3 regions of the Bacillus bruguierae genome follow, and region 1 is predicted to be linked to each of the others. Evidence: riboswitches for the same ligand, from Rfam matches in the RefSeq annotation. Region 1 holds a riboswitch; each other region holds the start of a gene.
What was found. Region 1 has a riboswitch for S-adenosylmethionine ahead of WAZ07_RS06715 (bifunctional O-acetylhomoserine aminocarboxypropyltransferase/cysteine synthase). Riboswitches for the same ligand answer to the same signal wherever they lie in the genome.
Positions count from the first base shown of each region.

Region 1 (4,941 bases):
AAACCTTCAACATCCGATGTTGGATCTGCTTCTGCAAATCCAAGCTGCTGCGCTTCATTTAACACGTCGTCATACGCTCTCCCTTCGTCAGACATTTTTGTCAAAATAAAATTTGTTGTTCCGTTCACAATGCCCATCATTTTTGTAATCCGATCAGAAGAAAGGCCCTCCACAATGCTTCGTAGAATTGGAATACCACCGGCTACACTTGCTTCATAAAACAAATCTGCTTGATTTTCTTTTGCTACAGTAAGAAGTTCTGCACCGTGAAGTGCCATTAAATCTTTATTTGCTGTGACAATGTGCTTACCGTTTTGCAGCGATTGTAAAATATATGCTTTTGCATCTTCTATACCGCCCATCACTTCAATCACAACATCAACATCTGGATTATTTATAATTTCATTGGGATTTTTCGTTAATAATGTAGGGGTTACTTGGACCTCTCGTTCTTTTTCTAAATTTTGTACCAATACTTTTGCCACTTTGACAGGACAACCGATTTGGTGCGCTAAACGATCTTGATGATCTTCAATAATGCGCACCACGCCGCTTCCTACAGTTCCAAGACCTAATAGGCCGACTTGAATTTCGTTCATAGTACTGTCCACCCCTCTAAAAATTGTATTTAGGTGCCATTATATAAGTTAAAATTACAAAAAACAATATATTTAGAACATTCTGAATAATAAAGATCGTTCTTTACAAAGAAAACGTTACCAAGTGTTATGCACACCTTCCTTTACAAAATATACGGGGTTTCCTGATACACATAGTAATTCAACCAATTTGAGAATAGTAAATTTCCATGGCTACGCCACTTTACTACTGGTTTTTCTAGAGGATCGTCATGTTTAAAATAGTTTTTGGGAATAGGAATATCCAGTCCTCTTTGCTGATCACGCTCGTATTCTTGCTTTAATGTCTCACAGCTGTATTCACTATGACCAAGAACAAAAATATGCTTTCCATCTTTATTCATAACGATATGCACACCGGCTTCTTCAGATGTCGCTAACAAATCAAGCTCCTCTACTTTTTGAATATCAGATGCACGGACTTCTGTATAACGAGAATGCGGTGCAAAAAAGCTTTCATCAAAACCGCGTAATAATTTCACATGCTCCTGCTGCACTTCATGCTCAAATACCCCAAACATCTTTTGCTCTAGCAAATATTTCGGAACGCCGTAGTGATAATACAATCCAGCTTGTGCCCCCCAGCAAATATGAAGCGTTGATGTAACATGTGTCTTCGAATAAGCCATAATTTTCTTCAGTTCTTCCCAATAATCTACCTCTTCGAAAGTAAGTGTTTCAACCGGAGCACCCGTAATGATGAGCCCGTCAAATTTTTCTCCTTCAATATCATGAAATGTCTTATAAAAGCTTGTTAAATGCTCCTGAGTTACATTTCTTGATGTATGGGACCCCATATGAAGTAAATGGACATCGAGTTGAAGCGGTGTATTTCCAATTAAACGAAGCAAATGCGTTTCTGTTTCTTGTTTTGTTGGCATTAAATTTAAAATAGCAATCTTCAAGGCACGAATATCTTGCGTTTCTGCTCGCTCTTTCGTCATCACAAAAATATTTTCATTTTGTAATACTTTACGAGCTGGTAAATCTTTATCAATGATGATCGGCATACTGTTTTCCTCCAGAAAGTGCTGCTTTTAAATCAGCAATAATATCCGCCGCATCTTCAATACCAACCGATAATCGAATTAAATCAGGCGTTACACCTGCTAAACGCTGCTGCTCTTCTGTAAGCTGACGATGCGTTGTGCTTGCAGGGTGAATGACACAAGTTCTTACATCTGCAACATGCGTCACCAATGTGGCAAGCTTCACATCTTTAATAAACTGTTTAGCAGATTCAAGACCTCCTTTTACTCCAAATGTCAAAACACCACTCGCACCTTTCGGTAAATATTTTTGCGCCAATGCATAATTTTCATTATTTTGAAGTCCAGGATAATTGACCCAATCAACGCGCTCATGCTGCGATAACCACTGTGCAACAGCTAATGCATTTTGACTATGTCGCTCCATACGAAGATGCAACGTTTCTAAGCCAATATTGCTCATGTACGCATTGAATGGGCTCATACAATTTCCATAGTCTCTTAATAACTGTACACGAGCTTTCACAATGTATGCTGCTTGCCCGAACTTTTTCACATAGTTCACACCATGATAGCTCGGATCTGGTTCAACAAATTCAGGAAATTTACTCCAATCGAAATTTCCCCCATCAATGACAATGCCGCCAAGTGAGCTTGCATGACCATCAATATATTTCGTTGTAGAATGAACAACAATGTTTGCACCATGTTCAAATGCATGACATAAATACGGTGTCGCTAACGTATTATCCACAATAAACGGTATTCCAAGCTCTTTTGCCGCATCAGAAAACTCTTTAAAATTCAGTACATTCATCGCAGGATTTCCAAGCGATTCCGCATACACAAGCTTTGTTTTCTCATTTGCGAGGGCAACAATTTTATCAGCAGATAGGTTTGGATTAAAGAACGTAACCTCAATCCCAAGCTTCTTAAGACTAACTGCAAATAAATTAAATGTACCGCCATATACTGTTGATGAGCAGAGCAAATGATCGCCGCTGTTACAAATATTTAATACCGCTAGCATAATCGCAGCTTGCCCTGATGCGGTTGCAACCGCACCAACACCGCCCTCTAACTCTGTCAACTTCTGCTCAAATGCCGCAAGTGTCGGGTTGCCAATACGCGTATAAATATATCCTTCTGCCTCCAAATTAAAGAGAGCTGCTAAATCATCAGAAGTGTCATATTTATACGTTGTACTTTGATAAAGCGGCAAAACACGCGGTTCACCATTTTTCGGCGTATAGCCACCTTGCACGCAAATCGTTCCTTTTCCCCATGATTCTCCCATTTCCCAAACTCCTTTCTTTTATATAAAATAAAAAACTGCTTCTTTCCTAAATAAGAAAGAAGCAGCTTAGATAAACGCTCGCCATGTAGCCTTTCTTATCTTTCAGGAAATACCTGCAGGATTTGGCACAATTCCGATTTACGGCTGTTGCCAAGGTTTCATAGGGCCCGTTCCCTCCACCTATTCTTGATAAGACTTATGCAATTACCGATGATTTTATAGAAACTATTTCCTCATGTCAATATATTTTTCTGAATATTTCCAAAGTATTTCATTAACTGTTTTATTCCCTCTACCGCTGAACTTTACCAAATAAAGAATATTCTGTAAAATTAAAAGTATGAATGATAACTCATTCATAAACCAATAGGAGGCGATAGATACATGAAAGTCGGAGAAATTTTAACTTTTGAAAAATCATTTACGAGAGAGGATGTAGAGCTATTTAGTAAAATTTCTGGTGATGCTGGTGAACATCATGTTGTTCCAGATGAACATGGACGCGTAATGGTACAAGGATTACTCGTTGCAACATTACCTACAAAAATTGGCGGCGATTTAAATTTTATTGCAAGAGATGTGGAGCTTACTTTCTTACGCCCAGTCTTTACCGGAGATACTGTTCGATGTGAAGTCACACTTATTCATCATGAAAAACAAGCAGATCGAATAATTGCTGTTTCAAAGGCAGAATGCTTTAATCAAAATGGTAAAAAAGTATTGGAAGGATCCTTCCAAGGAATTATTCGTCAATAATTTGAACTACCCCCACTTATCGGCCAATGCCTCTTGAAGTGGGGGATTTTTCATTCCTTACTGATAAAAAAACGCCCAATCAGGCTTTTGACTTCCCCACCTATCTTCTTTAGAAAAGTAGAATCGGCTCGTCCAGAATGTGAGGGGGATGGAGCTTCTGACGTAGATGTGTATTTTACCTCGTAGGAAGAAGCGAAGCCACCGAACATTCTAGCCACTGGAACTAGACAATGCCTTCTCTCTGAATCTTGAGGTGGGGGTCTTACTGCCCACAAATAGCGGGATAAATTTGAAAAAATACAGGAAATGTTCTATTTAAAGACCAAAAATACATTTAAAAAACCTTACTTACTATGTAAAATGAAAGAGTTATATTTAATTCATTAAGGTAACCTTGAAAATGCTATTTTTCACAACGCTACTTATACAAATGTTGCCACATCACTTATTATAAAGTGATATTTTTTCTTTATGGGGATTAAAAACTTAACTTAATAACTATGTTGCTGCACATTTTTCATATGAATTTCAAATAAAATTCATATAAATCCTTTAATATTAAACACTATAGGTAATTCTCTATCTTTTATATAAATTACTCTTCAGTAAGTCTTTTTACAAAAATGTAAAAAAGAGCTGTCATAACATATATAAGCATAATTATTCTCGTATCAGAATCTCTAAATTTTTCATAACAAGAATGTAACATAAAGGAGGCATAAAAATGACTATTAGAAGAGGCATGCATTCTTTACTTATCATGTACGGTATGTTTCTAGGTTCTATAGTTGGTGCTACAGTCTGGTTATTTTTAGTTACCACAAATGCTGGAATTCACTTTATTTGGGGATATTTACCCAAAGAATTTTCATTACCACCTTATTATACAATTTGTGTAACAATGATTGGCGGTGTTCTTGTCGGACTGTCACAAAAATACTTCGGTACATACCCGCGTTTAATGCCAGAAGTAATGGGCGAATATAAAAAAACAGGTAGAATTGAGTATAGTTTTGTACATAAATCTACGTTAACAGCTATTATTGTTTTAATATTTGGTGCAAGCTTAGGACCGGAAGCAGCACTTGTTGGAATTATCGGTGGACTTTGTACGTGGGTTGGAGATCGTTTTCATTTCGCTTTAAAAGGAATGAAGGGATTAACTGAAATTGGAATTGGTGCTACTTTAAGTGTTATTTTTAATGCGCCATTATTCGGTTATTTAGCTCCGAGTGAAAATGAGAATAAACCAATTGACGAA
Region 1 is NZ_JBAWSX010000003.1:7,220-12,160, reverse strand. It holds gene WAZ07_RS06725 (homoserine dehydrogenase) at 1-599, opposite strand, end outside; gene metA (homoserine O-acetyltransferase MetA) at 743-1,648, opposite strand; gene WAZ07_RS06715 (bifunctional O-acetylhomoserine aminocarboxypropyltransferase/cysteine synthase) at 1,632-2,924, opposite strand; SAM riboswitch class I at 3,017-3,120, opposite strand; gene WAZ07_RS06710 (hotdog family protein) at 3,309-3,680, shown strand; gene WAZ07_RS06705 (chloride channel protein) at 4,405-4,941, shown strand, end outside.

Region 2 (4,941 bases), on a different contig from region 1:
ATTCTTCTTCTGTACTTCCTTGACTCGGACGTTCAGATTGTTTTACAAATCCTTTTGCTTCATAAAAGGGAATTCCTTTTTCATTCCCCTCGGCAACCGACACCCACTGCTCTACAATTCCTTTTTCTTTTTGAATTTCTGTAAAATAATCTACTAACAATGTCCCAATTCCTTCTCTTCTTCGATTCGGATCTAAATATAGGACAAAGATTTCTCCACACTTTTCACCCGTTGTGCCTCCACCAATTGCTCCAACAACTTTCTCGTTTTCCAATGCGACAAACCATCCATACCAATTTTCGTTATTCGTCAGTACTTCTTTATGAATACGCTCATGATTATAGTATTCTTCAATGACACAATCGATATATTCCTGGCTATGCAAACCTTCATATGTCGCTAACCATCCATCTGTACAAATCTTGGCAATCCCTTCGATATGAATTGTATCTGCTCTTACTACTTGAATCTTATTTGTTTTCTGTTCTTGCACTACATAATCTTTCACACCCTACATCCCCTTTATATTCTATTTCCCCCTACTACACTAATTTAAATGGATAAAAAATCCAAATTGTTATGATTTATTATATCTTCAAATTTCCACATAAACTATTACAATTTTCATATTCATAGAAATATACATTCTATTTGAATTTACTTTCTAAAGGAGACTCTTTCCTGTTATTATATGAAGGTGCCAAAAAAGGAGATATGAAAACGCGTTTATATAATGACTGCGTTCTCCTTATAAACATCACTACTTCATCGTTTTAACGATCACTTCTTAAGTGGAAAATTACCAATCATTAGAACTACATATATTTTATTGCTATAACAAGAAAGGAGTCTTGTAATGGACATTTTATTAGCACTTCTTCCTGCATTAGCATGGGGAAACGTTTTATTAGTAAGTGTAAAAATGGGTGGCGGTGCATATAGCCAAACGGTCGGTATGACAATTGGTGCTCTATTCTTCGCAACAATTATGTATGCATTTACAACACCGGCACTATCTTTAACTATATTAATTGTTGGCTTTATTTCTGGTTTATTTTGGGCTTTAGGACAAGTCAATCAATTAAAAACTGTTCAAACAATAGGCGTCTCAACAACTGTTACCATTTCAACAGGTATGCAGCTTGTAGCTACTTCTATCTTTGGGGTCATTGCCTTTCACGAGTGGACAACTACTACTACAATTATTATGGGAACGATTGCAATTCTTTTCATCGTAATCGGTGTTGTATTTACTTCTTTAGATGATAAAGAAAATGCACAACCACCAGGACAATTGAAAAAAGGGTTACTCACTCTAATTGTTTCAACTTTCGGTTATTTTGGGTATGTAATTATTATTCGTTGGTACAACATTGATGGCTGGGCGGCTATTTTACCGCAAGCAGTTGGTATGTTTGTTGGAGCAGTTATACTGACATTTAAGCATAAGCCATTTAACAAATATGCAATTCGTAATATCGTATCTGGTCTACTTTGGGGAACAGGAAACTTATTCTTACTTCTTTCCTTACCACGAGTTGGCGTTGCAACAAGCTTCTCATTATCTCAAACAGGGATTGTCATCTCAACGTTTGGTGCAATTGTCTTCTTAGGTGAAAAGAAAACAAAACGTCAAATGGTATTTATCGCGCTTGGTAGTGCTTTAATTATTGGCGGGGCTGTTCTACTTGGTTTGGCAAAAGCTTAATGATATATCCTAGTTTCGGAAATGCTATTTTCTGAAACTAGGATTTTTTTGTATACAAGCCTTTTCTTTTTACAATTCTCTTTTATCAATGTTATCGTTTTAGCAATACATTTCCTACAGGAAGGATCAAAAAATATGCAAAAGAAACAAAGAGTGCTGTTTATTGGTGCAGGTCGTATGGCTGAAGCCCTTTTTGCCGGGCTTCTTCATACAAGTAAAGAACACATTGCTGAGATTGTCGTATCCAATCAACGAAATCAAGAAAGGCTTACAGAGTTACATGAAAAGTATGCTGTTTCTACAACAACAGATTGGAAACAATATGCGGCAGATGTTGATGTTATCGTCTTAGCAATGCCTCCAGAAGCACATGAACAACTGTTAACTGAACTCTCTCCACTTGTCAGCAATCAGTTTATTGTAACAGTTGCAGCTGGTATTGGACCTTCTTATTTAGAATCAAAGCTTCCTAAAGGTGCTGCCGTTGCTTGGATTATGCCAAATACAGCTGCTACAATCGGGAAATCCATTTCTTTATACACAGCAGGCTCTTTTGTAAGCAAAGGACATCTTGAAATTTTGCAAATGCTCGTAAAAGGTATTGGAGACGCACAATTATGTACAGAAGAAGAAATTCATCAACTAACAGCTGTCACAGGAAGCGCCCCTGCCTTTCTCTACTATTTTGCCGAGAGCTTAATTGAAGCAACAAAACGGTATGGTATCGATGAGATAACTGCAAAGCATCTCGTAATTAAAATGATTACGGGGTCTGCTTCTATGCTAGAAAGTGAAAACAATCCTGCTATGCTTCGTGAACAAGTGACAACACCCGGTGGCGCAACTGCAGCAGGTTTGAAAGTATTATATGAAAATAATTTTATGAACATGATACAAGAGGCAATTGAAGCAACAAATAAAAAAGCTAGTGGAAAAACAATTCAATTGTAAAACAAGACTGAGGCTAACTCAGATCATTTTAATTTTTCGACATATAAGTCGCTGCTATGCAAAATACAACATGAGCTGTACTCGCTTGCTCCCTTTATTTTAAACCTGGCATGTGGCAGGAAAAGGCCCTAACCGCTTCTATACACGGCCAGACGCTCTTGTCCACCCCTAAAAAGAAATAGGTTTTTATGTCGTTTTTTTACTTGGATATATATATAAGGTCATCAAGCAAATGTTTGATGACCTTCCGTTCTGATTAAACTTAAAATTCAAAATATTAATATTCTAATTGACAGTTCTTTTATCTCAGTGCTAATATTTTGAATAATCAAAGCAACACAAAATTTAATACTTATTTATTATGTTTACTCATTGTATCCAGAGAGGTGGAGGGACTGGCCCTGTGAAACCTCGGCAACAGGTTCGCTTGCGAATACTGTGCCACTTCCTGCAAGCAGTTAGCTTGAAAGATAGAATGAGGGACTTTGTTTATAAATGTGCGCACATTTATAACATTTAAATCCCTCTTTTTCTATACGAAAAGAGGGATTTTTTATTTCCCTCATAATTGTTGGCCAACAAAACATGAAAACAAAGTAGACAAACAATTTAGGGAGGAACAAAACATGAAAAAGAAATTTTTACCTGCTGTCGTATCTGTTTTAGGAGCAAGCTTATTATTAACAGGATGCGGTAGCTATAATAAAGATAACGCGAACGATGTAAAAGCAAAAGATAAAGCACCTGATAAACAAGTACTTAACTTAGCATCTCCTACTGAAATTCGTACGATGGATACGGCACGTGCAACAGATACCGATTCTGGGCAAGTGATGAGAAACGTATTTGAAGGCTTATATAACCTTGGAGAAGGAAACAAACCTGTTCCTGGTGTCGCGAAATCGCATGATGTTAATGCAGATAAAACAAAATATACGTTTCATTTACGAGATTCAAAATGGTCCAATGGAACACCTGTTACAGCGAAAGACTTCGTATTCGCTTGGCAACGTGCTGTTGATCCTGCAACAGCTTCTGAATATGCTTTCTTATTCTTTGACATAAAAAATGCGCAAAAGATTAACAATAAAGAGCTTTCGCTTGATCAACTAGGTGTAAAAGCAATTGATGATAAAACATTGGAAGTAGAGTTAGACCGCCCTGTGCCTTACTTTATTAGCTTAACAGCGTTCCCAACATTCCTGCCTGTTAACGAAGAATTCTTTAAATCACAAGGCAAGAAGTACGCTTTAGAGTCTAACGCATTAATTTATAATGGGGCCTTTACATTAGAAAATTGGAAACATGAACAAAGCTTCCAATTTAAGAAAAATCCAAACTATTGGGATAAAGATGTTGTAAAATTAGAAGAAATTAATTTTAATATCGTGAAAGAGAAATCAACAGAGGTAAACCTATACGAATCTAAACAACTTGACCGTGTTGTTTTAACATCTGATTTAGTTGATAAATACCGTAAAGATTCTAATTTTAAAGAACGACCAGCTGTCGGCGTACAATTTTTACGCATGAACCAACAAAATAAAGTACTACAAAACATTAATGCTCGCCAAGCTATTGATAAAACAATCGATAAAAAAGCTTTTGTAAATGTTCTATTGAATGATGGCTCTCTTCCTGCCTACTCGCTTATTCCAAAAAACTTTGCAAAAGGACCGAACGGAAAAGACTTCCGCGCTGAAAATGGTGACTTAACAAAAGAAAGTCCAAAAGAGGCTCAAAAATTATGGAAAAAAGCAAAACAAGAACTTGGACCAGATAAAATTACACTAGAACTTTTAACAAGCGATACGGATTTATCAAAGAAAACAGGAGCGTATTTAAAAGAGCAACTTGAGAAAAACTTAGAAGGATTAACAGTTACATTAAAACCACAGCCTCGTAAGCAACAAGTAACTTTATTATTACAAGGCAATTATGAAATTGGTATCGATGGCTGGAGTCCAGACTTTGCTGATCCAATTACATTCTTAGAATTGTTCACAACCGGTAATCCATACAACTTAGATCATTACTCTAATAAGGAATTTGATGATTTAATCAAAAAAGTAAAAACAGATCTCGCTGGTAATGAAAAAGCACGCTGGGAAGCTTTAAAACAAACAGAAAAAATCTTATTTAAAGATGCGGTAATCTCACCTCTATATCAAAACGGAAAATCTTATTTACAGCGCTCTTATGTAAAAGGTGTCGTTGAGGTTGATTTTGCAGGTCCATTAAACTTTAAATGGGCAAGAATTGAAAAGTAATATACAAAAGGT
Region 2 is NZ_JBAWSX010000015.1:57,957-62,897, reverse strand. It holds gene WAZ07_RS20420 (GNAT family N-acetyltransferase) at 1-508, opposite strand, end outside; gene WAZ07_RS20415 (GRP family sugar transporter) at 857-1,708, shown strand; gene proC (pyrroline-5-carboxylate reductase) at 1,844-2,659, shown strand; SAM riboswitch class I at 3,031-3,136, shown strand; gene WAZ07_RS20405 (peptide ABC transporter substrate-binding protein) at 3,286-4,929, shown strand.
Region 2: another riboswitch for S-adenosylmethionine. It lies ahead of WAZ07_RS20405 (peptide ABC transporter substrate-binding protein); the one in region 1 lies ahead of WAZ07_RS06715 (bifunctional O-acetylhomoserine aminocarboxypropyltransferase/cysteine synthase).

Region 3 (4,941 bases), on a different contig from region 1:
TACACCGCCGCGCAGTAAACCGCGCGCCTGTCTCGTGTATGCCTCAATAAGCTCATGAAAAGTAACGCCACCCGTGACACTAATCGCTTTTGTCGTCGGACCCATTGCACCGGCTACATATACTTCTTTGCCGCTCTCCTTGACAGCCTGTTTCGCTAACCTGGCAGCCCGTTCATTCAACTCCTCATCTAAGTGAGAAAGGTTATAATCACTGAGTACAATGTTCGTTGCACCAAATGTGTTCGTTTCAATAATATCTGCTCCTGCTTCAATATACTCTTTATGAATATATAAAATAACGTCTGGCCGAGTTTTTACTAAATATTCATTACAGCCCTCATATTCTTCTCCTCCAAAATCTGCAGCCGAAAGGTTTTCTTGTTGAATCATCGTTCCCATTGCACCATCTAATATTAAAATTTCTTGCTGTAATCTTTCCTCGATTGGTCTCATATATTCATTCCTTCTTTCTGCTCTTTCCTTGCTTGAATATACTGAACGAGCATTTCTGTCACTTCATATTTTAAAAATGGTGTAATTAAATAAATACCATTGAATAACTCCATCGCAGCATCAATTAATTCTTTAGATATACGAATTCCTTCTGCCACTGCTGCTTCTGATGTTTTATGTCCGTCCATACGCCTTCTCACTTCTTCTGGAAGAGTAATGCCTGGCACCTCAAAATGTAAAAAGTCTGCATTTCGTTTACTTACAAGCGGCATAATCCCAATAAAAATTGGCTGTTCGATATGCTTCGTCGCTTCATACACGTTTCGAATGACTGCTGCATCATAAATGGGCTGTGTTAAAAAATACTCAGCACCAGCTGCAATTTTTTTCTCCATACGTTTTACAGCTGCCTCGATATGTCTTACATGTGGATTAAAAGCCCCACCAACCGAAAAACGGGTAGCTGCTCCTATTGTTTTTCCTAAGATAGACCGGCCATTGTTCATTTCTTTAATCATTTTAATGAGTTCTATAGAAGAAAGGTCATATACAGATGTTGCACCAGGAAAATCACCAACCCTCGCAGGATCTCCAGTTAATGCTAATATTTCCTCCATGCCGAGCGCTGCTAATCCTAGTAAATGAGACTGCAGCCCAATCACATTATGATCACGGCACGTTAAATGAATTAATATAGGGATATCGTGCTTTGTTAATAACGCTCCCATTGCCATATTTGATACGCGAGGCGACGCTAAAGAATTATCAGCTAACGTAATGGCATCTGCTCCTGCACGCTTCAACGCCTTAGCTCCTTCAAAAAATCTCTGCGTATCCAACGTTTTGGGTGGATCTAGCTCAACAATCACTGTCGTTTCCTTTTTCGCTTTTTCTGCTAATGTAATTCGATCTACTGTATTTACACGCTGCTTTGCTATTACTTCAGCTCGCTTTACAACTTCTTTAGCTGTTACAGGATGCTCATTTTCAAGTGCTCGCTTCATCGCTTCGATATGAGAAGGAGTTGTACCGCAACACCCCCCAAGCAGCCTAACGCCTTGCTTAATAAATTCCGGCGCCATTTCTTCAAAATAAGCCGGGCTTCCTTCGTATACGTAACGGCCCTCTACATATTTAGGAAGACCAGCATTTGGATACGCAGATAAATAACTATATTTAGGAATTTCTATCGTCTCAAAAGATTCAATCATATGAAGCGGCCCTAACTGACAATTTAATCCGACCACATTTGCACCATACTCTATAAGCTGCTTCAATACATCATCTACACTATTTCCATTTTGTGTTGTACCAGCTTCATGAAGGGCAAGCTGCGCAATAAGAGGGACATTGGTTTGCTTCCGTAATACTTTTACTGCATGAAGTAATTCAAATTCATCGTAAAATGTTTCTAGTAATAACCCATCAACACTTTCTTCTAGCAGGGCATTTGCTTGCTCTAAGAGCATAAATTCACGCTCCATATCCGTGGTTGTAACTGCTCCAATATGTTTCATTCCACCGATTGTTCCTACGATTGCATTCTTTTCTGTCACCGCTTCTTTTGCATGTCTTACAGCAGCGCGGTTAATTTTCCTTACGCGATCCTCAAGACCGTACATACGAAGTTTCCCTTCATTTGCTCCGTATGTATTGGTTTGAATGACATCTGCCCCTGCGGCAACATATTGTTTATGAATCGAAATAATCCGTTCCGGCTCAGATAAATTCAATTCTTCAAAGCAGCTTTGTAAACCATGAGAATACAACAATGTTCCCATCGCTCCGTCCCCAATCACAATTCCTCTTTGCAATAAATCTAGTAGTTTCACATGTCTCCCTCTCTTCTTTTCAATATATATAAAGTGAAACTTTAATCAGTGGGGGTTTTTATGTCGTTTTTTAATTTGTATTTATATAAAAAACCCCCCTCTTCATTGAGAAGAGGGGGACAGCATTTTATCCTCCTCTTATCATTCAGAACAATTTGTTCTGCAGGTCTTAGCACCGTTTCAAACATATTGCTTGAAGGTTGCTGGGTTTCACAGGGCCTTTCCCTCCACCACTCTTAATAAGAGTTTCATTCGATTATAATTACAAAAAGTAAACATTATCCGTTCACTTATTAACAATCTTTGTTAATTTTTTCACTAATTTAGCATGTTAAAATACGAAAGTCAATGAAAATAAAGAAAAATAAAATTATTCAAAATATAGTTGCGTTTCTTTCTAAATTTGTTGTAAAGTAAAAAACATAATCAAAAACTTCATATTTCGAATTCTTATCGAGAGAGGTCGAGGGACTGGCCCAATGACGCCTCAGCAACCATTAACAAGCTTTTTATTTGTTAATAAGGTGCTAATTCCAGCAAATTGAGAAATGATTTGACAGATAAGAAGAAGACTATATTTCCCGTATATAAGCCTTCTTCTTAGAAGGCTTTTTTATTTTGTACTAGGGAGGAATTCTATTATGTCTACAATGGAAACAAAGCTTGCCCAAATTGGAAATCGCAGTGAAACAATAACTGGAGCGGTCAACCCACCCGTTTACTTTTCCACTGCTTATCGCCACGAAGGAATTGGAAAGTCAACAGGGTTTGATTATTCCCGAACTGGAAACCCAACACGCCTTCTATTAGAACGCGCGATCGCTGACTTAGAACATGGCGAGCAAGGCTATGCCTGTAGCTCAGGAATGGCTGCTGTTCTTCTTGTCCTTTCACTATTTCGCTCTGGTGACGAACTAATTGTATCTGAAGATTTATACGGCGGAACATATCGGTTATTTACAGAACACGAGCAAAAATGGGATGTTCGATGTAGATATATAGATACACAACATATAGAAGAAATTGAAAAAGCAATTTCACCGAAAACAAAAGCCATTTTCATAGAAACACCAACAAATCCACTTATGCAAATAATGGACATTGCCGCAGTTGCTGCCATTGCAAAACGTCACGACTTGCTCCTTATTGTCGATAACACATTTTACACACCCTATTTGCAACAACCATTAACAACAGGTGCCGACATTGTCCTGCATAGCGCTACAAAGTATTTAGGCGGTCATAATGATGTATTAAGCGGACTCGTTGTTGCAAAAGGGGCAAAATTATGCGAAGAACTCGCTTACTATCACAATGCATCTGGAGCGGTGTTAAATCCATTTGATTCTTGGCTTTTAATACGCGGCATGAAAACATTAGCGCTGCGCATGAGGCAGCATGAAGAGAACGCAAAAGCAATTGTTTCCTATTTACAAGAAGAAGAAGCCATAACCGATGTGTATTATCCAGGAAAAGGCGGTATGATCTCTTTTAAACTACGAGAAGAAGCGTGGATTGATCCATTCTTACAATCGCTTTCTCTTATTACGTTTGCAGAAAGTCTTGGCGGTGTAGAAAGCTTTATTACATACCCCGCAACACAAACACATGCCGATATACCAGAAGATATTCGCATAGCACGAGGCGTTTGTAATCGTCTGCTGCGCTTCTCCGTAGGAATTGAAAACCAAGATGATTTAATTCAAGACTTACAGCAAACTTTAAAACAAGTAAAAGAAGGAGTGAGAATATGAGTTATTCCCTAGATACGCTTTTACTTCATAATCGTTTTAAGCATGACAAACAAACAGGTGCTGTAAATGTTCCTGTTTACAATACATCTACATTTCATCAATTTGATGTAGATTCATTTGGAAAATATGATTATAGTCGTTCTGGAAATCCAACACGCGAAGCTCTCGAGGAACTAATCGCTTTACTAGAAGGCGGAAGCAAAGGATTTGCCTTTTCATCTGGCATGGCTGCTATTTCAACTGCTTTTCTTCTTTTATCTCAAGGAGACCATGTCCTTATTTCTGAAGACGTGTACGGAGGTACATACCGAATTATAACGGAAGTTCTCTCTCGTTACGGCGTTTCACACACATTCGTTGACATGACAAATTTAGAAGAGGTAGAACAAAATATTCGTCCCAATACAAAAGTTTTTTACGTTGAAACACCGTCAAATCCATTATTAAAAGTAACAAATATTAGAGCCGTTTGTGAACTTGCAAAATCTGCCCATGCACTCACTTTTGTTGATAATACATTTTTAACACCCCTTTACCAAAAACCAATAGAACTTGGGGCTGATATCGTTCTCCATAGCGCAACAAAATTTCTTGCAGGTCATAGTGATGTTACTGCCGGATTAGCAATCGTAAAAGATGAAGAACTCGCACAAAAAGTTGGATTTTTACAAAATTCTTTTGGAGCTATATTAGGACCACAAGATTGCTCCCTTGTCCTTCGCGGTTTAAAAACATTGCACGTTCGCTTAGAGCACTCTTCACGAAACGCTGAAAAAATCGCCTGTTATTTACAGCAGCATCCCAAAATTAAAGATATCTATTATCCTGGGTTACCATCACACCCCGGATATGAAACGCAGCACAATCAAGCAAAATCAGCAGGAGCGGTCCTTTCCTTTACA
Region 3 is NZ_JBAWSX010000001.1:591,142-596,082, reverse strand. It holds gene metH (methionine synthase) at 1-453, opposite strand, end outside; gene WAZ07_RS02955 (bifunctional homocysteine S-methyltransferase/methylenetetrahydrofolate reductase) at 450-2,285, opposite strand; SAM riboswitch class I at 2,421-2,531, opposite strand; SAM riboswitch class I at 2,733-2,852, shown strand; gene WAZ07_RS02950 (methionine biosynthesis PLP-dependent protein) at 2,927-4,039, shown strand; gene metC (cystathionine beta-lyase) at 4,036-4,941, shown strand, end outside.
Region 3: another riboswitch for S-adenosylmethionine. It lies ahead of WAZ07_RS02950 (methionine biosynthesis PLP-dependent protein); the one in region 1 lies ahead of WAZ07_RS06715 (bifunctional O-acetylhomoserine aminocarboxypropyltransferase/cysteine synthase).